3 regions of the Exiguobacterium sp. SH3S1 genome follow, and region 1 is predicted to be linked to each of the others. Evidence: riboswitches for the same ligand, from Rfam matches in the RefSeq annotation. Region 1 holds a riboswitch; each other region holds the start of a gene.
What was found. A riboswitch is a leader RNA that binds a small molecule or an ion and turns the genes downstream of it on or off. The one in region 1 is predicted to bind thiamine pyrophosphate.

Region 1 (7,584 bases):
ACGAGAAGCCCATGCGGCAACCAGTCTGAACCATCCAAACATCGTCGCCATTTATGACGTCGGAGATGAACAAGACATTTATTACATCGTCATGGAACATGTCGATGGTATGACGCTCAAACAATATTTACAGGAAGAGTACATATCAATCGAGGAAGCGTTACGGATCATGGGACAGATCTGTGATGCGATCGATCATGCCCATGCCCATCGCATCATTCATCGGGATATCAAACCGCAAAACATGATGATCGACCAAAACGGGAACGTCAAAGTGACCGATTTCGGGATTGCCGTGGCCATGTCGAACGCGACGCTGACCCATACGATGTCAGTCCTCGGGTCGGTCCACTACTTCTCTCCGGAACAAGCGCGTGGCAAGTTTGCCGATGAGAAGTCAGACATTTATTCGCTCGGTGCGGTGCTATACGAACTTGTGACAGGACGAGTCCCGTTCATCGGTGAGACGCCGGTCGCGGTCGCGTTACAACATTTGCAAGATGATCCGATCCGACCGCTCGACTTGAACCCTAAAATTCCACAAGCGCTTGAGAACTGTATTATGCAGGCGCTCGCCAAATCGCCGGGGGCACGACATGCCTCGGTTGCTGCTTTTAAAAAAGACTGCTTGACGTCGCTCAGCTCAGACCGCGCGGACGAACCGAAACGGATGCCGACAGAACAAGACGAATTTGATCAGACGCTCGTCATGGCACCTGTCGTTCCGGAAGAACCGAAAGAAGTCGTCAAGCAGCCGGCAGCTGCAGTCGAACCGGAATCGGCGACACCGAAGAAACAAAAGAAAAAGAAGTGGTGGCTCTGGCTAGTGCTCGTTCTTTTATTAATTGGTGGCGGGGTTGCCGCGTATGTGGTTGCAGATGAAATGTCACGTGCCGTCGTGCCTGATGTCGTCGGTATGAGCGTCGGTGATGCGACGACTGAACTGGAAGCATCCGGATTCATCGTTGAGACGACAGACCGGGTGAGTGACAACGTGTCTGAAGGCGACGTGATTTCGCAAAACCCGCAACCTGGACGGAAGCCGAAGCGCGGAACGGTCGTCACCATCGTCGTGTCCGCTGGAAAAGAGACGGTCGAGATGCCTGACGTCGAGGGATTGTCGCAAACAGCAGCGGAACGAACGTTGAAAGATCTTGATTTCACAGATATTGAAATCCAATCCGAATCGTCCGAAACGGTCGACAGCGGAGATGTGATTTCGCAGTCGATCACGCCAGGTGAGGAAGTTATCGCGTCGGAAGAGACGGTCACGCTCGTCGTCTCGACCGGAAGCAACAAAATCGAGCTCGCCAATTTGACAGGCTATACGTTCGAAGAGGCGTCAACTTACGCCGAGCAAAACAACTTGAAAATCGTGAAACGCGATGAGTATTCGACGAGCATCCCGGCGAATCAAATCATTCGTCAACTTCCGACGTCAGGGACGGCGGTCGATCCGGGAACGGAACTGACGGTCATCGTCTCACAAGGGGTCGAGCCGACCGACATCTCGATCGAGCGAGAAGTGGACGTCGAAATCGAACCGCCGGCAGAAGGTGAAGAGGCGGAGCCGGTCGAAGTCGTCATCCGTACCGTCGATGCCCGTGGTGAGATCGAAGTGTTGCGTGATATGATCACAGAAACGACGACGTATTCCTATACGCTCGTCATTGCTCCGGACGAAGTCGGTACCGCGACGATTGAAGTCGAGGGAGAAGTCGTTCGGACCGATACGGTGACATACGCCCAAGCAAAAGATTCACAATGAAGAGGTGGCGTGCGCGTCACCTCTTTTCTAAGGAGGAAACAGGATGAAAGGAACGATTATTCGCTTGCAAGGTGGATTTTATGATGTCATGACCGAAACGAAAGTTGAAATCAGATGTCGCGCCCGGGGAAACTTCCGGAACCGAAACATTTCGCCCGTCGTCGGGGACGACGTCGATATTCAAGACCAAGGGGACGGGACCGGCTACATCATGGCTGTCGATGAGCGGTCGAACCATCTCGTCCGTCCGCCGATCGCCAACATCGATCAGGCGTTTCTGCTCTTTTCCGTGAAAGAGCCGGCGTTCTCGTTTCATTTGCTTGACCGCTTTCTCATTTTGATCGAATCGAAGCAAGTTCACCCGATCATCGTGTTGACGAAGATGGACTTGTTGCTAGAAGCTGAAAAGGAAAAAATTAGTGCGGCGGCAGCGCTATACCGTTCGATCGGCTATCAAGTCATTGAGACGTCGACCGAAGACGGAGCTGGGATCGAGCTCATCCGCAGTGCGTTCAAAGACAAGACGAGCGTATTCGCCGGACAGACCGGCGTCGGGAAGAGTTCGTTGCTGAACGCGGTCGCACCGGAGCTTGAACTCGCGACTGGTAAGATTTCGAAAGCGCTTGGCCGCGGGAAGCATACGACGCGTCACGTCACGCTCATCACACTCGCGGACGGGTTCGTCGCCGATACACCTGGATTCTCGAGTCTTGAGTTCCCGGAAGAACTTGAAGTCGAGGAGATGCGTTGGTGTTTCCCTGAATTCGTCTTGCGGCACGATGACTGTAAATTCCGTGGTTGCGCCCATTTGAACGAGCCAGGTTGTGCCGTCAAAGCGGCGGTCGAGGCCGGAGAAATCGCTTCCACCCGCTATGCGAACTATGTTACGTTTATGGAGGAATTAAAAGATAGACAACGGAGGTACTAACATGATTAAAATCGCACCATCGATCCTGTCGGCCGATTTTGCCAACCTTGAGGCAGAGGTCAAAGCGGTCCAAGAAGCAGGGGCCGATTACATTCATTTTGACGTCATGGACGGTCAGTTCGTGCCGAACATCTCGATTGGACTGCCGGTACTCAAAAGTTTGCGTGACAAGTCGGACATGGTATTAGACGTCCATTTGATGATCGACCAGCCGGAACGGTTCGTCGAGGACTTCGTTCAAGCAGGCGCCGATATCGTCACGGTCCATGTCGAGGCGACAAACCATTTGCATCGCGTATTGCAACAAATCAAAGGAGCCGGCGCTAAGTGTGGTGTCGTCTTGAACCCACATACACCGTTGTCGTCAATCGAGCACGTGCTCGGTGATGTCGATATGGTGTTGCTCATGACCGTGAACCCTGGCTTTGGCGGCCAAGCGTTCATCGAAGCGGTCGTCCCGAAGATCGCGGCGCTCAGCGAGATGCGCCAAGCGCGTCGTCTCGACTTCGAAATCGAGATCGATGGCGGGGTAAATCCTGCGACGGCAAAACTTTGTATCGACGCAGGTGCTGACGTCCTCGTTGCCGGTTCGGCCATCTATAACGAACCGAGCTATAAAGACGCAATCGATAGCATTCGCAACGCGTCTCGTGTATAATCGTCTGTAGAACAACAAATATTGTCGCAAGGGGTGTCACATCTGTGGCTGAGAGGCATGAGCTAACCCTTTGAACCTGTTCCGTTCACACGGACGTAGGGATGTGGCGAAAATGCACGTTGCTACACGATAGCAGCATGGCGTTTACGTCATGCTGCTTTTTGTCGTTCACTCATATCAAGGAGGGAATAAGATGAAACAACGTTTAAAACTACAGGCGCTCATTGAAATCTCGCTGTTCGCCTCGCTCGGACTGATCTTTGACATGCTCATCCCATATCGGTTGCCGCAAGGCGGAGCAGTCAGCCTGGCGATGCTGCCGATTCTCGTGATGGCGTATCGGCATGGATTGAGAGGCGGACTCGCGACAGGCGCGCTTGTCGGGACGCTACAACTGTTATTTGGGGCCTATATCTTCACACCGGTCCAGTTTTTACTCGACTACACGGTCGCCTACGGCCTCGTCGGAGTCGCCGGTATCTTCGCCGGTCAAGTCAAACAGTCGGCAAAAGACGGCGCCAAGAAAACGCTCACGTTCTATTTGATTCTCGGGGCGTTGATCGGCTCGGCGCTCCGATATGTTGCGCACGTCGTCTCCGGCATCGTCTTCTTCGCCGAGTATGCGGAAGGACCGGTCGTCTTGTACTCGCTCGGCTATAACTTGACGTATATGTTGCCGTCGTTCCTCGTCTCGGCGGTCGTGATCGTGATCTTGTTCACGTCGGCGCCGCGCTTCGCGACGCTCGCGACACGGGACATCAGATAATGCGCGTCTTGATTGTGGCTGCGAGCCCGGAAGCGGTCCCTGAGCTTCCTCGGAACGCCGATTACGTCATCGGCGTCGACGGCGGCTATCATACGCTGCTCGACCGTGGGATGAAGCCGGACCTGCTCGTCGGTGACTTTGATTCGTTCACAGGCACCGTGCCGGAGGAAGCTGTCCGTTATCCGTCTGAAAAAGACGTGACCGACCTTGAGATCGCTCTCGAGGCGGCACGAGGGAAAGGGGCGGACGTGATCGACGTGTACGGTGCACTCGGAGGCAGACTCGATATGACGCTCAGCAACGTCGGTCTGCTCGAGGCGTACCCCGAGATGCGGTTGTTCGCAGACGGGCAAGAAGTCCGCCTCGTCGGAAAAGGGGACTATCGTCTCCCGCGTCGTCCTGACCATTACTTGTCGCTCGTACCTTGGAAACGGGCCTCGGTCTCGATTCGTGGCGTCAAGTACCCGCTCGAGAACCATGACGTCGTCAGCCATGAGGCGCTGACGATCTCAAACGAGTGGTCGGCGGAAGAGGCGGACTTGCTCGTTCATAGCGGCAACGTCTTGATTATGTATATAAAGAAATAAACAAAAAAAATCCCATCGGCGCATGCCGCTGGGATTTATTTCGTTCGTGTATGGTAATTATACGCGTTCAACGAGACCTGATTTAAGAGCGCGAGCTGAAACCCAAACTCGTTTAGGTTTACCGTCAACGAGAATGCGAACTTTTTGTACGTTTACACCCCAAGTACGTTTTGTCTTGTTGAGTGCGTGCGAACGGTTGTTACCTGACTTAGGTGACTTACCTGTTACGTAGCATTTACGTGCCATGCGTTTCCCCTCCTTTTTTATGTGGGTTCGTCCTAATAGACACTCGTTTATATTAGCATGGGTTTTTTCACGATGCAACTAGAAAATAACCGGATGACAAGAAAAAAACTTGACATTACGGATGAGGATTTTAATAATGAATGAGGGTTGCGGTTACAATTGACCGAGTTTAGGGGCATGTCCTTTTAATAACTAGGTACTTATTGTAGAATATACTGTAGGAATCATTCCGAATAAAGGAGGCTACTCCATATGGCAATTGAAATGAAGACAACATATGGCAATATTGATATCACGAACGACGTGGTCGCGACACTCGCGGGCGGTGCGGCGATGGAATGTTTCGGCGTCGTAGGAATGGCGTCACAAGCTCAACTGAAAGACGGGATCGCAGAACTGCTCAAACGTGAGAACTATGCGCGTGGCGTTGTCGTACGTCAAGATGGAGAAGACGTACATATCGATATGCACATCATCGTGAGCTACGGGACGAAAGTGTCGGAAGTCGCGTACAACGTGCAAAGTCGTGTAAAATACACGCTCGGTGAAACTTTAGGATTAAACGTTTCGTCGGTAAATATATTCGTACAAGGCGTTCGTCTGACGAATGACTGACGAGAACGAAGGAGGATTTGGTGTGGGGTTAAAACGTTTAGATGGATTGGTGTTTGCGCAGATGGTCGCAAACGGTGCAGCCAACTTGAGCCAAAATGCAGATTACGTGGATTCGCTTAACGTCTTCCCGGTCCCAGACGGCGACACGGGAACGAACATGAATTTGACGATGACTTCAGGTGCGAAGGAAGTGGCCGCACTCAACACGGCGAATATCGCTGACGTGTCATCAAAGTTTGCCCGCGGTCTACTTATGGGGGCCCGTGGGAATTCGGGTGTTATTTTAAGCCAATTATTCCGTGGTTTCGGTAAATCAATCGAAGGAAAGACAGAATTATCGACACTCGACTTTGCCGAGGCACTCAAACGTGGCGTCGACACGGCATACAAGGCGGTTATGAAACCGGTTGAAGGAACGATTTTGACGGTTGCTCGTGAAGCGGCCGACGAAGCGCTCCGTGCCTCTGAGTCGACGAGCGACTTCAATGAGTTCATGGAGCAAGTGATCACGGAAGCGAAAGCTTCGCTCGAACGGACACCTGATTTGTTGCCGGTCTTAAAAGAAGTCGGTGTCGTCGACTCAGGCGGTCAAGGTCTCCTCGTCATCTATGAAGGGTTCCTCGCGAGCCTTGAAGGGAAAGAGCTCGAGAAGCCGCACGCACCGGTCATGGATGCCCTCGTTGAGGCAGAACACCATGCTGCGCAAGGTTTCATGTCGACGGAAGATATCGAATTTGGATATTGCACGGAGATCATGGTCCGTTTCCAAGACGAAAAGTTGAAACAGACTCCGTTCGATGAGGACGTGTTCCGTAACGAGCTGTCTGAACTCGGAGACTCTCTCCTTGTCGTCGCCGACGAAGAGTTGCTCAAAGTCCACGTTCACGTCGAGACGCCGGGCGACGTCATCACGAAAGGACAACGTTTTGGTGAGCTTGTCGCAGTCAAGATCGAGAACATGCGTCAACAGCATTCGACGATTCTTGAAGAAGAGCACGGTGCCAACCAGCACGGCGTTCAAGCGACTGCCGTCAAAGCGAAAGTGCCTTACGCGATCGTCACCGTCGCCATGGGTGAAGGTGTCAGTGAACTGTTCCGTTCGCTCGGTGCCGCACATGTCATCGAAGGCGGGCAGACGATGAACCCGTCGACGGAAGACATCGTCAAAGCGATTGAAGCGGCGAACGCCGAGCACGTCTTCATCTTCCCGAACAACTCGAACATCATCATGGCCGCTGAGCAAGCGGCATCGGTCGCACCTTGCGGCGTCTCGGTCATTCCGACGAAGACGGTACCACAAGGACTAGCGGCTGCCATCGCGTTCAATCCTGAAGCGGATGTCGAGACGAACGAGTCGGTCATGAAGACGGCCGCAACTACGGTCAAGTCAGGACAAGTGACATACGCTGTCCGTGACACGAGTATCGACGGTGTCGAGATTCGTAAAGATGATCATATGGCGATTGCTGAGAAGAAAATCGTCGCATCATCAAAATCGAGTCTAGAAGCGGCAAAAGCGCTCGTAGATGCACTTGTGGACGCGGATGATGAGATTGTCACGATCTTGACGGGCGAAGGTTCGTCGGCGGAAGATGTCGCAACACTCTCGGCTTACATCGAATCGAAGAACGATGAGATTGAAATCGAAGTTCACGACGGTAAACAACCGCTCTACTCCTACATTTTTAGTGTGGAATAAGCTGTATCTCAGCCCTGCCTTCTGTATAATGAAGGTAGGGTTTTTTTGAAAGGGGGAAATGCGATGAAATATCGCAGTGTGTTTGATATTATCGGGCCGGTCATGGTCGGACCATCGAGTTCGCATACGGCCGGAGCCGCACGCATCGGTCTTATGGCCGGCAAACTGTTCGGCCGAACGCCGGACCTCGCGCGGATCACGTTTTACGGGTCGTTCGCCGACACGTATCGAGGTCATGGGACGGACGTCGCCATCGTCGGAGGCATCATGGGGTTCGATACGTTCGATCTGCGCATCCCGCAAGCGCTCGACATCGC
Region 2 (7,584 bases), on a different contig from region 1:
TTCACACTTTATCCACCCGGATGACGTCATCGACCCAGACCGTGCCTTCGGTCGAGACTGGGATACGATGTTTACGAGCCTACGCAAAATCGTCCACGACGTAAATGACCATTATCCTCACCTGGAAGCCTATACACAGCACTATGCGACGGAAAAACTAATCACGTATCAAGAGGCAGACTTGAACGTCACGTTTGATGACGAGACCATTTATTTGACTGGGGACGGACTCGTCAATCCGTCACACTTTACCGTCCGTCTAAAAGTCGGCCAATCATTGGACACAGGCGAGTTCGCATTCGGTACGGTCGAGCAGATGGAGGCGGACCGTCCACTCTATCTCGTCCAATTGACATCAGCGAACGCTGAAATCGCCATCAAGGGGGACCCACAATGAAGATTGGGCTCGTGTTAGAAGGGAGTTACCCGTATGTGAGCGGAGGTGTCTCGAGTTGGACGCAGACGCTGATTGAAGCGATGCCGGAAGTCGAGTTTGAAATCATCTCGATTCAGCCGTCGGTCAAGCGACCAGAAGATATGAAATATAAGTTGCCGCAAAACGTGTCAGGAATCACGCACCTTTATTTAAGCGATACGGATAAAAAGGCGAAGGGTCGAATGAAACTCGACGCCGAAGACGAACGGAAAATTTCCGAATGGCTCATGTTGAAAAACCCGAATCGGCAAGCGCTCGGCATTCTCGGGAAACAAGTCCCGTCAAGCCAAGCCTTCTTCTCAAGCGAGTTCTTTTGGAGCAACGTAAAAGCAGCTTACGCAGAAGAAATGAACGGCGGATCGTTCATCGACTATTTTTGGATGTGGCAGAGTATGTATATGCCGATCTTGCGTGTGTTGCATCAACCGTTACCAAAAGTCGATCTCGTCCACTCCATCTCGACAGGCTACGCCGGCGTCGTCGCATCTTACATGAAAGAGACGCAAGGCATCCCGTTCATTTTGACCGAACACGGCATCTACTCACGTGAACGCGAGGAAGAAATCCTTCAGTCTTATTGGATTCCGTCCCCTTACAAACCGAGGTGGGTTCGCTTTTTCCACCACTTGTCACGCGAGGCGTATAACGCGGCCGATGAGATTATCACGCTGTTTGAGCGGAATCGCGAATATCAAGAGTGGATTGGGGCGCCTAGCGAGAAGACAAAAATTATCGCCAACGGGATTGACGACCGTCATATCCGCGCTACGCTTGAGCGAGCCGAGAATGATGTGTTCCAAATTGGGGCCATCGTCCGCCTCGTTCCGATCAAGGATTTGAAGACGATGATCTATTCCGCAAAAATCCTTCAAGAGCGCCATCGGCTGTTTAAACTGACAATCATGGGTCCGCTTGATGAGGACGAAGAGTACGCTGAAGAGTGTCATCTACTGATTGAGCAGAGCGGGCTGACCGACTATGTCGAACTCGTCGGGAAAGTGAACGTGCAAGACTGGTTGCCGAAATTTGATTTGTTGTTGTTGACGAGCATATCGGAAGGGCAGCCGCTCGCCATTTTAGAAGGGATGGCGGCTGGCATCCCTTGGGTGGCGACCGATGTCGGGGCTTGTTCGGAACTACTTTACGGACGCGCTGACGATCCGTTCGGTCCGGCCGGCTTCATCGTTCCTCCGGTCCATCCGGAAGCCATCGCTGACAAAGTCGAATGGATGATGGATTATCCGCGCGAACGGATGCGCTTCGGTAAAAACGGCCGCGAGCGTGTCCGTCAGTATTATCGATTGCAACAGTTCGTCGACCGCTATAAAGCCATCTATGAAGCGAGGAGGGAACAGTATGGCGGGCATCGGGTTTAAGTTACAAAAGTTGTTTCAAGAAGACTATTACTCTTCAAGACTGAAGGCGTACACGTTTTCCGGGCTCGTCACATCAGGCCCTTGGCTGATCGTCATCCTCGTTGTCGGTACGATTCAATGGTTGGCGTTTCAGATGCCGATGTTGTCACTCGAGGAACGGACGCTGTTTATGCTATCCGTGTCTTACGCGTTCATTTTCTCGCAAATTCTATTTAGTTTTCAGCAGCTCGTCGTCACGCGATACGTGGCCGATTTATTTTATGAAAAGAAAGCCCATGAGATCTTTCCTGTCTTCACCGGCATGTTAAAAGTGACGATTCTTGCTGCCGTCGTCATGTATAGCGTGTTTTGGCTGATTTCACCGCTCGGTTTAGCCTATAAGCTCGTCCTGTTCGTCTTATTCATGACCATCAACGTTATCTGGGTCATGTTCTTGTTCTTGAGCGCCGCCAAATTTTATCAAGCGGTCGCTTACAGCTTCTTGCTAGGCGGGGTTATTTCAGTCGCGAGCGTCTATTTGATCAGTCGTCTCATGGTCAACCCATCGAGCCTCGAACTTCTGTTTGGCTTTACCGTTGGGATGGTCGTGACGCTGTTCGGGCTATTCTTCGCGATGCTCCGAACGTTCCCGCTCAGGTATGCGACGCGAGAATTTTCATACTTCCGGTACTTTGATAAGTATCCGGACTTGTTCGCCATCGGTGTGTTATACGTGCTTGGGATCTGGGTGACCAACTTCATCATCTGGTTTGGTGAAGGGCGCATGGTGATTGCCGATTCGTTCGTGTTCAATCCGTATTATGACACGGCCGTGTTCTGGTCGTACTTGACGATCATCCCGACCCAGCTCTTGTTCGTCGTCGCTGTCGAGACAAGGTTTTACGAGCGCTACCGAACGTTTTACGGCTTGATCAATTATGGCGGGGCGTTACACCAAATTGAGAAAGCGAAGCAGACGATGACGACGGTGTTGAAAAATGAATTGATCCGACTTGGGCGAAGTCAAGGTGTTGTCACCTTGTTCGCGATCCTGATGGCGGGTGTGTTCGTCGGGTGGATCGGTGTCCCGGAAGAAGTCGGCCAGATTTTCCGGATGACGACGCTCGCCGCGTTCGCGAACGCGATGATTCTCGTACTGACGCTGCTCTTGCTGTATTTTGAGGACCGGCGTGGGGCGTTGTTCGTCAGCCTCTCGTTCTTCATACTGAACGCCTTGTTCACGTTGTCGTTACTATCGCGCGGGATCGATTGGTATGGGGTCGGCTTTGCTGTCAGCACGACGATCACGTTCTTTATCGCAGGACTGCGCTTGATTTATTTTATGGGGAAGGTCGATTATTACGTGTTTGCGGCCTCGAACCGTCGTAAGCTCGGGACAGAACGGTTCTCGCATTTTGGGACCGCGCTCAACCGTCGCTTCTCGCGTTAAAGAGTTTGCATTTTTCAAAAAGATTGATATGATGTGGTCGAAGATGACCAAATTTCATAATGTTTGCCACTAGGGGAGTCGCTTGACGCGGCTGAGATGGACGAGGTCCAGACCCTTTGAACCTGATCTAGTTCACGCTAGCGGAGGGAAGTGGGCGAAACGTCCTGTCTCACACTCTTTGTGTATGGCCGACGCCGCTTCCGTTATGGGAGGCGGCGTCTTTTTTATGCAAAGGAGGAGAATACGATGACGTTTACCGCACATATCCGCCAAGAGGCCGACGCCTTGTTTGAGGCGAGTTTCCACCATCCGTTCGTCCGCGCGCTCGGAGACGGGACGCTCGACGAGGCGAAGTTTCGGCATTACGTGATGCAAGACTCGTACTACTTGAATCAATTTTCGAAAGTTCAGGCTAAAGGGGTGACTCTTGCCCCGAAGATGGAACTTGCGAGCCGTTTTTTGACGCACGCCAGCTCGATCCGGTCATGATCGCTAACAGCGGAGCACGCGAACGGACGGACGGTTATGGAAGCGGCACTAACGGAAAAACAGTTCATCCATATTGCCATCGCCCACGGATTACAGATCGGCAGCGGGCATGGACTGACAAATCATTGGGCGTACAACAAGCACCCGAAGGAGGTGGTTTCCATTGAATCCATCGCCTATCGTTGAGCGATTAAAGCTCTACTTCATCTGCGGCACGGCAGATACGTTTGACCTCGTTCAGACGGTCGAAACGGCGCTTCAATGCGGCGTGACATGTTTTCAATTTCGCGAAAAAGGTAAAGAGCCACTGTATGGGGATAAAAAAGAAGCGATGGCACGAACGTTGCATCCACTTTGTCGACAGTACCGTGTCCCGTTCATCGTCAACGATGACGTCGAGCTGGCAATCAAACTCGATGCGGACGGAGTTCATGTCGGACAAGAAGATGCGATAGCCGAAGTCGTTCGTCGGCGAATCGGTTCAAAGAAGTGTCTCGGTGTCTCGGTCCACTCGCTCGAGCAAGCCGCAACGGCTTCGAGATATGCCGATTATGTCGGAATTGGGCCGATTCATCCGACTGTGTCGAAACAAGACGCGGCCGAAGTGAACGGAACGGTGCCCATTCGGCAAGTGCGAGCCCGGTTTCAGCATTTGCCAATCGTGGGGATCGGTGGAATCATGCCTGAACACGTCGAAGCGATTCGGCGTGACGGGGCTGACGGCGTAGCTGTCATCTCGGCCATTGCTTCTGCACCGGACGTGGCCATGGCCACACGGCGTTTCGCTTGTCTCTGAATTTTATTTGAGGAGGAAGACAGATGAACGTATTTGTAATTGGAGCGAATGGACAGATTGGAAAGCAACTCGTAGAACGATTGAAGCAGGATGGGAAGCACGAAGTCACCGCGATGGTACGGAAACAAGAGCAGCTAGACGAGTTCAAAGCGAACGGCTATCAGGCGGTTCTCGGAGACTTAGAAGGTGATGTCGAGACGTTGAAGCAAGCGATGAGCGGCATGGACGCAGTCGTGTTTGCGGCCGGTTCGGGCGGCAGCACGGGAGCCGACAAAACGTTACTTATCGACCTAGACGGTGCAGCCAAAAGCGTCGAGGCGGCCCAAGCGAACGGTAACATCAAGCACTTCGTGATGCTCAGTGCCTTGAAAGCGGAAGACCGCTCGGCATGGCCTGATTCGATGAAGCCATACTACGTGGCGAAACATCATGCGGACCGTTTGCTCGAACAGAGTGGACTCGATTATACGATCGTCCGTCCAGGCGCGCTCACAGACGATGCCGGTACAGGCAAAGTGAACGTCGACAACGTGACGACGGGTGAGATTCCGCGGGCGGATGTCGCAGCGTTCTTGGCCCATGTCATCGGTCGACAAGAAGCGGCAAACAAAGCCATCGACTTGGTCAAAGGTGACACTGCAATCGAAGAAACGATATAAACCATGCGAGCGAGCGGATTCGAATCCGCTCGCTTTTTCGCGGTGATGTGACCGAGCGATGTACCAAATCAAGTAGCAAGGAAAAACGACTATGCGATTTGCGATGACGCGTTACAGAATTTGCGAACGAGAAAGCCCACTCCTTTAGTGGTGGGATGAACGTGAGCTTGATTTCGGGGTCCCGCTAGTCGGAACTTCAGAAATCTACAAGCAGAATCTTATTCCAAGAAAATGTATCACTAAAACAAACAAAGTGATACCATAAACGTATGAACAACTACAGAAGAACCAAAACCACCGTGTCGATGATCCGTTATCATTTCGTGTTCTGCCCGAGGTATCGCCGAAAACTATTTGATGACGATTTGTTCGAGCGACGATTCAAAGAGATCGTCCGTGATGTCTGCGAAGAGCTCGACATTCGACTCATCGCCATCGCGTGTGATCGGGACCACACGCATCTATTCTTGTCGGCGTTGCCATCCCTCAGCCCGTCTGACATCATGGCGCGCATCAAAGGCGTCTCGTCGAAGCGGCTAAGGGAGGAGTTTCCGCATCTCACACATCTCACGAGCCTCTGGACGAGATTTTTCTTCGTCTCGACGGCGGGAAACGTCTCCAGTGAGACCATCAAACGTTATGTCGAGGAACAAAAGACAAGGGGGTGACACCGTGTCACAGGCATTGACCGTGAACATCAAACTTCATCCGACAAAAGCGCAACAGTCGATCTTAGAGCGGATGATGGACACCTATATCCGCACGACAAACCAGCTCGTCTCGGACATGGTGCAGGCTCGAGAAAGCCTAAAACTGACGAGCAAAAACGTGAGTTCCGACCTGCCCAGCGCCGTCAAGAACCAGGCCATCCAGGACGCGAAGAGCGTGTTCAGGAGGGCGAAGAAGAAGGGCTTCCAGGTCGTCCCTGTCCTCAAGAAACCGTACTGCACCTGGAACAACCAGAACTACTCGTTCGACTTCGAGTCGATCTCCTTCCCCATCATAATCGACGGCAAGGTCAAAAAGACGGCGATCCGCGCCGAGATAGTCGAACCGGACAACCGCCACGCCACGCTCCTCGCGCACAAGCTCGGGACGCTCCGCATCACGAAGAAATCGAACAAGTGGATCGCCCAGATCGCCGTCACGGTCCCCACGACGGAGAAGGGGGGCACCAACGTGCTCGGGGTGGACCTCGGCCTGAAAGTCCCCGCCGTCGCGTCCACAAGTTGTGACAAGGTGCGATTCTTCGGGAACGGGCGCGAGAACAAGTACATGAAACGCAAGTTCCGTGCGAAACGGAAAGAGCTCGGTCAAAAGAAGAAACTGAATGCGATCAAGAAACTGAACAACAAAGAGCAGCGCTGGATGAAAGACAAAGATCACAAGGTCAGTCGTGAGATCGTCGGCTTCGCGAAAGAGAATCATATTTCTGTCATCCGCCTAGAAAAACTGGCGAACATCCGACAGACGGCAAGAACAAGCCGTAAACACAACAAGAACCTGCACACCTGGTCGTTCTATCGCTTGGCATTGTTCATCGAGTACAAGGCAAAGCTCGAAGGGATCAAGGTCGAATATGTCAATCCGGCCTACACCTCTCAAACCTGTCCTTCTTGTGGCGAACGAAGCAAAGCGAAAGACCGGACGTACGCCTGTCCGTGTGGATTCAAAAAACACAGAGATCTAGTCGGTGCGATGAACATCCGATACGCACCTGTGGTCGATGGTGACAGTCGGCCAGCCTGAGAACCTATAGGGTCTGTCTTAGGAGGGGTGATGGCACACCCTCATCTGAAGGCTTGGACAAAACAGAAATGGACTGCGTCCGCACGGGCACTTCAGAATCCCACTCATACCGAAGGGGTGAGCTTGCGGCTTTAGCCGTGGGAGTGTCAAACGGTCCGACATAACGGGAACGATAGTAGAGATGTGATTTCAAAGGAGGAGATGGGATGTCAGAAAAACCATTAGTGACGATGCGGGCCGAGGGCGAAGCGACGAGCGTGAAGACGACGGTGCACGTGCGCGACCTGGAACCGTTTATCGTTGATGAGCCGGAACGCCTCGGCGGGACCGATGCCGGACCGAATCCGCTCGAATATTTACTCGGGGCGCTATCATCGTGTACGACGATCACGATTGCCTATGTCGCGCAAGACCAGGACTTTAACTATGAAGGTGTGACGTTCGCGACGGAAGGGACGCTCGACCCGCGCGGCTTCCAAGGCGTCGAAGGGGTCCGGACTTATTTCGAGAACGTGCACGTCAACATCGTGCTTGACACGACCGAGTCGGATGAACGGATTGAGGCGCTGCAAAAAGGTGTCGAGGCCCGGTGTCCGATCCATAACTTGATGCATGCGGCCGACGTCGACATCACGGCGACATGGACCCGT
Region 3 (7,584 bases), on a different contig from region 1:
CGATGATTTCATAGTTGGCGTCACCGCGCTTGTCGGCAAGTTTTTTTACCCATTCTCCGACTTGCGGGCTAACGCGTCCTTCACGAGTCGATCCGAGTACGATTCCAATTTTCAACATAGTAGTTCCTCCTTGTGAGTTGGTTGGTGCTTCTTGTTTACCGAACAAACGATTGAAAAAACTCATGATGGCATACCCTCATATTCTTTCTCGAACGTTTTGGTACTTCTGACCGTATCAATCGGCCGGACCATCGCTTCGATCTGCTCACGCTTCGACTCTAAGAACGGTGGGAGCGACAATTTCTCACCGACCGTCTCATACGGTTCGTCACCCATGAATCCTGGTCCGTCGGTCGCCCATTCGAACAAGATTTGCGGTGCGACGCGTGCGTATGATGATTCAAAGAAGAAGCGGTCGACGTAACCTGACGTCGGTAACCCGAACTGTTGCAGCCGCGCTGTCCATTCATCGAGGACGCTGCGGTCGTCGACGCGGAACGCGACGTGGTGAACCGTTCCAAACCCTTGGCGTGCTTGCTGAGATGTCTCGTCATGGATGACGACGACTTGCGCTCCGTTTCCACCCTCACCTCCTTCAAAGAGATGGTTGTCACCTTCTTGCCCGATCTCTTCGAACAACATGACTTGCTCCATCACTTGTTTGAAGTACGTGAAGTCAGAGATGCGGATAAAGATTGGCCCGAGGCCAGTAATGGCATACTCGAGCGGAATCGGACCGTTTGGCCACGGCTCACCGGAAGCGACACCTTGATTGAACTCGTCCGAGATGAGCTGATACGCTTGGTCGTCAAAGTCGACGAACGACAGCGTCTTCTTGCCGAACTGCTCGGTGATGCCTTCATGTTTTACCTTTAACCGATCAAAACGGCGGACCCAGTAGTCGAGTGCCTGATCCGTCGGGACACGGAACGATGTCTTTGAAATCTCATTCGTCCCGTGCACGCCTTTTGGGATGCCTGGGAAATCGAAAAACGTCATGTCCGTCCCGGCGCTACCTTTATCGTCCGCGAAGAACAAGTGATACGTCTGAATGTCGTCTTGGTTGACCGTCTTCTTGACGAGACGCATCCCTAAGACGTTCGTAAAGAAGTCATAGTTCTTTTCGGCGCTGCTCGTGATCGCCGTCACGTGGTGAATCCCTTTTACATGGTTCATCTAAATCGCTCCTTCAAAATCTTGATTCCGAGATAATTAATTAAAAAAATTTGACGCCTCGGCACGTTTGCCGACCGTCTTTAATTGAGTGATTGTGTTATCTAAATCGAGTCCGTCGAACAACTCGTGCATCCGTTTCGCGTGTATCGGAAAAATTTGATCCATCAAGTCGGTTCCCGCTTCAGTCAATGCGGCATACGTCACGCGGCGGTCGCTCGGACAAGATTTCCGGACCAAGTAGCCTTTTGCCTCGAGCCGATCGACGAGATACGTCATGCTGCCGCTCGAGAGCAAGACTTTTTTACCTATGATTTGAATCGGTTGGTCGCCTTTATGATAGAGCAGTTCGAGTACCGAGAATTCGGTCGCGTTCAGTCCATATGCAGCGACTTCTTGTTTGACCATGTCCTGGATCGACTGCGAGGCCCTAAATAAGACGGTAATCGCTTTTAAGGCGTCTGATTGTTTCATCTTTTCCCCTCCTTTGTTGAGAGAAAACAATACTTTAAATTTAATTATCTTTAATTCGAGATAAATATAACACGGCAATTTGGATCGGTCAATCAATTCGTCTCCAAAAAAGACAAGGCCGCTTCCACAGGCCTTGTCTTCCGGATCAGTCATACGTCTCGTCGAGGTTGCGCGCATAAAACGCGATGGCGCGACGATAACGCTGAATGCTGTCATCTGGCTGCGGACTAGCGAGCAGCTCGAGCAACGCACCGGTCGCTTCCTGATGCTGTCCGAGGTTGTAACGCGTCATCGCTTGGAACACTTTCAAGGCAGCGATGTCAGGGAACTGTTCGATCGCCTTAGCAAACAGCTCCTCGGCATCCTCGTAACGACCGAGCGCACGGTACGTGCTGCCGAGCCCGATATACGTCTCACTGAGCTCTTGACCGCTCAGACCGAGTCGGATGGCCCGCTCATAGTGCGGGACGGCTTGACGCTCTTCGCCGAGCGAGTCATAACACCAGGCACATTGCGCGTGGAGTCGTGGATTCTTCTCATCTTGACGCAACAGCATGAGCAACAGCTGCTTCGCCCGCTCGAGCTCTCCGTTCTCGCGCAGGCGGATCGCCTCGTCGAGTCCGACCTCTTCAGGCTGTTTGACGTGAAGGTCGCTCAAATCATCGAGCCACGCCTGCAGTTTCTCATAATATTTCCCGACATGGACGCCGTCGACGAGCGCGTGGTGCGCTTGAACCGAGAGCGGCATCATCATCCGGTCGCCAACTTTCGTGAATTTGCCCCAGGCGATCCGCGGAACGCTATCGTGCTGTTGGTCATTCGTCGGGTGACTGATGCTCGTGAACGTGAGCCAAGGTACGCTCGTAATATAGAGCAGGCTGTCCGGCTCGTCATCTCCGACGACGACTTCTCGTTTCGCCCCGCTCATCCGCACGGCCACTTCCTCCATGAAGTCGGGAAACGCGTCTTTATACGTCGCCGTACAAAAATTGAAGACGTCATCGTCCATCATGACAGTGAACGATGGATGGACGACATCATGCTCGACGACCACGTCACCGCGCATCCGGTACCTAAGTTCCGGGATGGCGTTCGCCGTCTTCACCACGCCGTATAAGAACAGCTTGAAAAATGACTGTCCGCGCGTCTTCGCGAACGTATGTAGCTTCGTCACGTCGACGTTCGCCGTCACGTTGAAATGCGGGGCGTCAAACGCCTTGAAAAACTCATAATGCTTTTTACGCGGCCACTTCTCGAGATCAATTTGTTTCATCTATCTTCCCCCCTGTTCTTTCACTGTACCAAAAGCAGTACGGGAAGACTCAAAGCTTTTGCTTCAACTGCTCGTAATGCTCGTTCGCTAAATCAAAATAGACGAAGTCGCGGCGTTCGATCCGATCGAGCGTCGCCTTGAAATCACGCCAGCCACGGTCGACCATCTCCGGCGTGAGCTCACCTGACTTGGCTGCCGCTTCGAACTCATCCTCGTCTTTACGGACGACGTCACCGTTCGGGAAGATAAGGATGTCGAGCAGGAGGTCATCCATGTACGGAATCCCATCCTCATACCCGATCCCTTCAACGATATCGATGTACCATTGGACGATGTTGCCCCGGTCGTCGAACATGACGGTCACCCCGAACGGTTCATGTTCTGAGAAGTACTGGAGCCACGCGTAACCTGCGTCGGCGACGATGAACTCCTCGCCGTTATGCATCTTATATTGCGGGGCTCGGACGGCGTCAATTTGGAAGAGGGCGACGGTGCCCGAGAAGCGGTCGTCCCGCACCTCCATTTGCGCGTATCGATTTTTTAATATGCGTTCCCAATCACGACGATTGGCAAATTTTCGTTTTGGCATCTCTCTCTCTCCTTTAGATCAGTTTCCTAAATGTGTTCGCCAAAAGTCGACATTCCCCTGTTCAATCGTACAGGTTGTATTGATTGAACCAGACAAGGTAGCGATTCCATTTGCCCTAGATGAGAAAGTATCCAGGTTCTCATCCCATTTCATACATGCTACGCTAATGTAAAATAGGGAAATAATGTAACTTACTAGGGGGTTGTTTTATGAAACGGTTAGGACTACTTGGCTTAAGCGCGTTCTTGCTGACAGGCTGTACCGATCAAGCCGAGAAACCAATCGTCTCTCCTGATATGAACGAACAAGATGAAGAAGCGACGATCGAATGGACACGAGAAGATTTCAAAGACGTCTTTGACCAACACGAGACTGCCCAAGACTTGTTAGCAGCGCTCGAAACCCAAGGGCTAACACCGTTCCGGGAGACGTTCGAACGCGTCGTCATCGCCGGGGACGGGATCCATCATACATACGCCGATATTTATCCGTTCAAGCTCGACGACGGTACGTACGCGACCGTCTATGAGAATGAAGACGGTGAGATTGCCAACGGTCCCGAGTCGGTCGCACCGCTCTTTTGGCAAGAAGAGTCGTTCACGCAATTCGTTGAGGAGATTGCGAAGCGCAAATACGGGACGAGTGCCCCGCCGACCGACGTCACATTGACGCAAGACGAGTTTCAATCGATTTACGACCGCCATGCCTACACGTCAGCGCTCATCGTCGAGCTCGACGAATGGGGAGTTCAAGTCGCACGCGACCCAATCGAGAACGTCATCATTGCCGGGAACGGCGTCAAGGAAGTGACGGCCGACTTGATCGTCTTTGAGATCGAAAACGGCTACGCTATCGTCTACGACCAAGACGGTGAGATTTTGAAAGCACCGGAGTCGATCGCCCAGCTGTTTTGGAACGAGACGGATTATGAAAACCTGCTCGAGAAGAACGAGTGATCACGTACCGCGACGTTTCAAGTCCCGATACTCGAGGAACAAGTTAAGCCATTGGGCCGGTTTATCGGCTGACTCGGACGGATCATACCGATAGTTGGTCACATATACATGCCACGACAGCGCCCGATACACGCAACCGAGCTCTTCAGCGATCAACAAATGGCGCCATAGCATGTCCCGAGGCGCTACACCTTCCCACTCAGCCAAGTAGACGGTACGCATCTTCTGAATCTGTTCATACCATGCGACTTCATCGTCTTCTGGCAACAAGTCGTAGAGCGCGTTCCAAAACACACGGACGCTGAAGAACGGATGGGTGACGGTCGCATCGCCCCAATCGAGAATACATAAGTCATCCGTCTGTTCGCGCCAAAAGATGTTGCCGCCATGTAAGTCGCCGTGCTCGAGACTCATCGGCAGCCCAGTCGCGAGCTCGTCGCACATGGTGAGGAGTTCGTCTTGGAGCGCCAGCACCGCCTCTGCCCTATCTCGATCTAACCCCGTACATAACTCGGGTAAATACGTCCGTATCTCTTCTTTTAGACGAGCCGGACGCCGGTCCGGGATGCCGTAGGCCAAAAGAGTATCCATGTAATTCGCTTCTTTTCTCTGTAGTTTCGCATATTGACGCACAGCCGCTTCGTACCGACTGTGCTTAGGGTATTCGCGAAGTGCATCCCCGCCGATGTCCCGCATAAATAGCCAGTTGTGTGTCGCGTCAATGGCGATGACCTCCGGGACGAGTCCCGGATGCCGTTCGGCTAGATGCATCGACAGTTCAGCCTCGCCATCACTAATTGGCGTCACCGCCTTGGCGTAGTAACGGTCTGCTCCGTACTCTCCATACATCAAGTATGTCAAATCGGTATCTTTCACAACCCGCCACGTCACGCCTGGCACGTGACCATCGAGCCAGTGCTCGAACTGTTCACGGTAAGACTCGTCACGCCATGGGATCGCACCCCTCACTGACCTCACTTCCTTTCACCACACTTCGTTTAGGAGGAAATAATATGGACGTTGTCTATTATTCATACCCGGTTGATGCGTTACTCTATATGTATTTAGGTACGACGGCTGTCTTCAGCTTCATAATCGGTCTAGTCGTTCGCCGCGTGTCGAGGCGTCCAGATATCAGCTTTTGGACGACGATCGTGCTCAGCTTTGTCGGACTATGTCTTTCACTCGGCTGGTTCCGTAACGCCTCGGTCACCGTATTTATGGGTACACTCCCGTGGCTCATCAATCTCGTGTTTTCCCTGTTTTTATACGCCCTGTATAGCGGTATCATTTATTTCATCTTCCGACCGCGAAAAATTGAGGCAACAAAATAACGTTATGCTATACTCAAACCAATAAACGACCACTAGGGGAGCCTTCGGGCTGAGACGGCAACTGCCGGACCCTTCGAACCTGATCTGGCTCATACCAGCGTAGGGAAGTGGCTTGGATACGTCTGTCTGTCCACGCCACTTTTCCACTTGGAGAAGTGGCGTTTTCATTTTGAAAGGAGACACTTCATGCGTATTCAACAACTCACTTGGATGGCGATGCTCATCGCCATCGCCATCATCGGCTCCCTATTCATCTCCATCCCGACCGGTGTCGCCAGGGCCTATCCGGTGCAACATATGGTGAACGTCATCGCCGCCGTCACCGTCGGTCCGATTGGTGCCGTCCTCGTCGCGTTCGTGACCGGATCCCTCCTCGGTGTCGTATACGTCTTCGTTCAAGAAAAGTTCCGCTTCAGGCTCCTATTCGCTAAAATGAAAGCAAAGGAGTGACACGATGAAACAAATCCACCATCTCTGTATCCAAACGCCCGACTACGCGGCGTCGAAGCAATTTTATGAAGCGCTCGGTTTTGAGCTCGTCCAAGAGTCACCCAACTTCCATACCCGGGCGTTCAACAGTTGGCTCAAGCTCGGCGACTTCTATATCGAACTCCAGACGGCGAAGACCGACGAGACGTTATCGCCGTATTCGAAACATGCGGCCGGACCCGTTCACTTCGCCTTGTACGTCGATGACCTTGAAGCGGAAGTCGGTCGGCTCGAGGCGCTCGGTGTCACGTTCTTGCCGAAACACGGCGGGAATATCTACTTCGTCGTCGATGGCCACCTGAGCAAACTACAAGCCCCAGAAGGCACGATTATCGAGCTTCGGGACACGTTTTTGATTAAGTGAGGCGCTCGCCTCGCTTTTTTTCGTCCGCATCGCACACCTCCATGTTTCCCGCTGTCTGCGAACAGGTACATAAAAAGAAATACAGCGTGTACGTACCGTTTGGAGGCTATTTATCAAAAATAGGCGAGAATACGCCCACTTCTAAGCGATCGGGGCGAAGCCCTAGCGAAAGTGGGTGATGAATCGCCATGACCTTTTCTGGGTATAAATACCTAGAGGAGGTGAACGGCGTGTCGACACACAAGGGCTATAAATTCCGCATCTACCCGACCAAGGAACAGGAGGTCCTGATCGCCAAGACGCTCGGCTGCGCCCGCTTCGTCTTCAACCATTTCCTGGCGAAGTGGGACGAGACGTACCAGGCGAGCGGTGCGGGACTGTCCTATGGCGCGTGCTCCGACGCGCTCCCATCCATGAAAGAGGAGCTCTCGTGGCTGAAGGAGGTGGACAGCACGGCCCTGCAGTGGTCGTTGAAGCACCTGGCCGACGGCTACGAGCGGCTCTTCACGAAACAGAACGGGCACCCGCGCTTCAAGTCGAAACGGAACCCGGTCCAGTCGTACACGACGAACATCCAGGGCAGGTCGCAAAACCCCGAGATGTCGATCGTCGGGGAACGGCTCAAACTGCCGAAGCTGAAGTGGGTCCGGTTCGCCAACTCGAGACGGGTCGAGGGCCGGATCCTCAGCGCCACGATCCGCCGGAACGCGACGGGCAAGTACTTCGTCTCCCTGAAGGTCGAGCAGGACATCGGGCCGCTTCCTCAAACCGGCTCCTCGGTCGGCGTCGACGTCGGTCTGAAGCACTTCGCAATCTTGTCGGACCGGACGGTGTACCCGAACGACCGCCACTTCAAGTCGCTCGAGAAAAAACTTGCTCGCGAGCAGCGCAAGCTGTCACGCCGTCGGCTCATCGCCATGAGTAAGAAGGTG

Region 2: another riboswitch for thiamine pyrophosphate. It lies ahead of EVJ26_RS04740 (thiaminase II/PqqC family protein); the one in region 1 lies ahead of thiT (energy-coupled thiamine transporter ThiT).
Region 3: another riboswitch for thiamine pyrophosphate. It lies ahead of EVJ26_RS14515 (energy coupling factor transporter S component ThiW); the one in region 1 lies ahead of thiT (energy-coupled thiamine transporter ThiT).

Annotation. Positions count from the first base shown of each region.
Region 1 covers NZ_SJUW01000001.1:205,003-212,586, reverse strand. Annotated here, with positions in the region: gene pknB (Stk1 family PASTA domain-containing Ser/Thr kinase) at 1-1,768, shown strand, start outside; gene rsgA (ribosome small subunit-dependent GTPase A) at 1,812-2,696, shown strand; gene rpe (ribulose-phosphate 3-epimerase) at 2,698-3,354, shown strand; TPP riboswitch at 3,374-3,473, shown strand; gene thiT (energy-coupled thiamine transporter ThiT) at 3,548-4,120, shown strand; gene EVJ26_RS01090 (thiamine diphosphokinase) at 4,120-4,707, shown strand; gene rpmB (50S ribosomal protein L28) at 4,765-4,953, opposite strand; gene EVJ26_RS01080 (Asp23/Gls24 family envelope stress response protein) at 5,206-5,568, shown strand; gene EVJ26_RS01075 (DAK2 domain-containing protein) at 5,591-7,267, shown strand; gene sdaAB (L-serine ammonia-lyase, iron-sulfur-dependent subunit beta) at 7,331-7,584, shown strand, end outside.
Region 2 covers NZ_SJUW01000003.1:59,535-67,118, forward strand. Annotated here, with positions in the region: gene EVJ26_RS04725 (DUF2194 domain-containing protein) at 1-397, shown strand, start outside; gene pelF (GT4 family glycosyltransferase PelF) at 394-1,812, shown strand; gene pelG (exopolysaccharide Pel transporter PelG) at 1,793-3,241, shown strand; TPP riboswitch at 3,303-3,407, shown strand; gene EVJ26_RS04740 (thiaminase II/PqqC family protein) at 3,488-3,730, shown strand; gene EVJ26_RS04745 (hypothetical protein) at 3,767-3,916, shown strand; gene thiE (thiamine phosphate synthase) at 3,894-4,526, shown strand; gene EVJ26_RS04755 (SDR family oxidoreductase) at 4,550-5,185, shown strand; gene tnpA (IS200/IS605 family transposase) at 5,455-5,853, shown strand; gene EVJ26_RS04765 (RNA-guided endonuclease InsQ/TnpB family protein) at 5,858-6,934, shown strand; gene EVJ26_RS04770 (OsmC family protein) at 7,141-7,584, shown strand, end outside.
Region 3 covers NZ_SJUW01000003.1:21,810-29,393, reverse strand. Annotated here, with positions in the region: gene EVJ26_RS04530 (NADPH-dependent FMN reductase) at 1-184, opposite strand, end outside; gene EVJ26_RS04525 (ring-cleaving dioxygenase) at 181-1,176, opposite strand; gene EVJ26_RS04520 (MarR family winged helix-turn-helix transcriptional regulator) at 1,213-1,647, opposite strand; gene EVJ26_RS04515 (tetratricopeptide repeat protein) at 1,793-2,920, opposite strand; gene EVJ26_RS04510 (ribonuclease FAU-1 family protein) at 2,970-3,509, opposite strand; gene EVJ26_RS04505 (hypothetical protein) at 3,719-4,465, shown strand; gene EVJ26_RS04500 (aminoglycoside phosphotransferase family protein) at 4,466-5,434, opposite strand; gene EVJ26_RS04495 (hypothetical protein) at 5,479-5,799, shown strand; TPP riboswitch at 5,824-5,922, shown strand; gene EVJ26_RS14515 (energy coupling factor transporter S component ThiW) at 5,986-6,249, shown strand; gene EVJ26_RS04485 (VOC family protein) at 6,254-6,652, shown strand; gene tnpB (IS200/IS605 family element RNA-guided endonuclease TnpB) at 6,841-7,584, shown strand, end outside.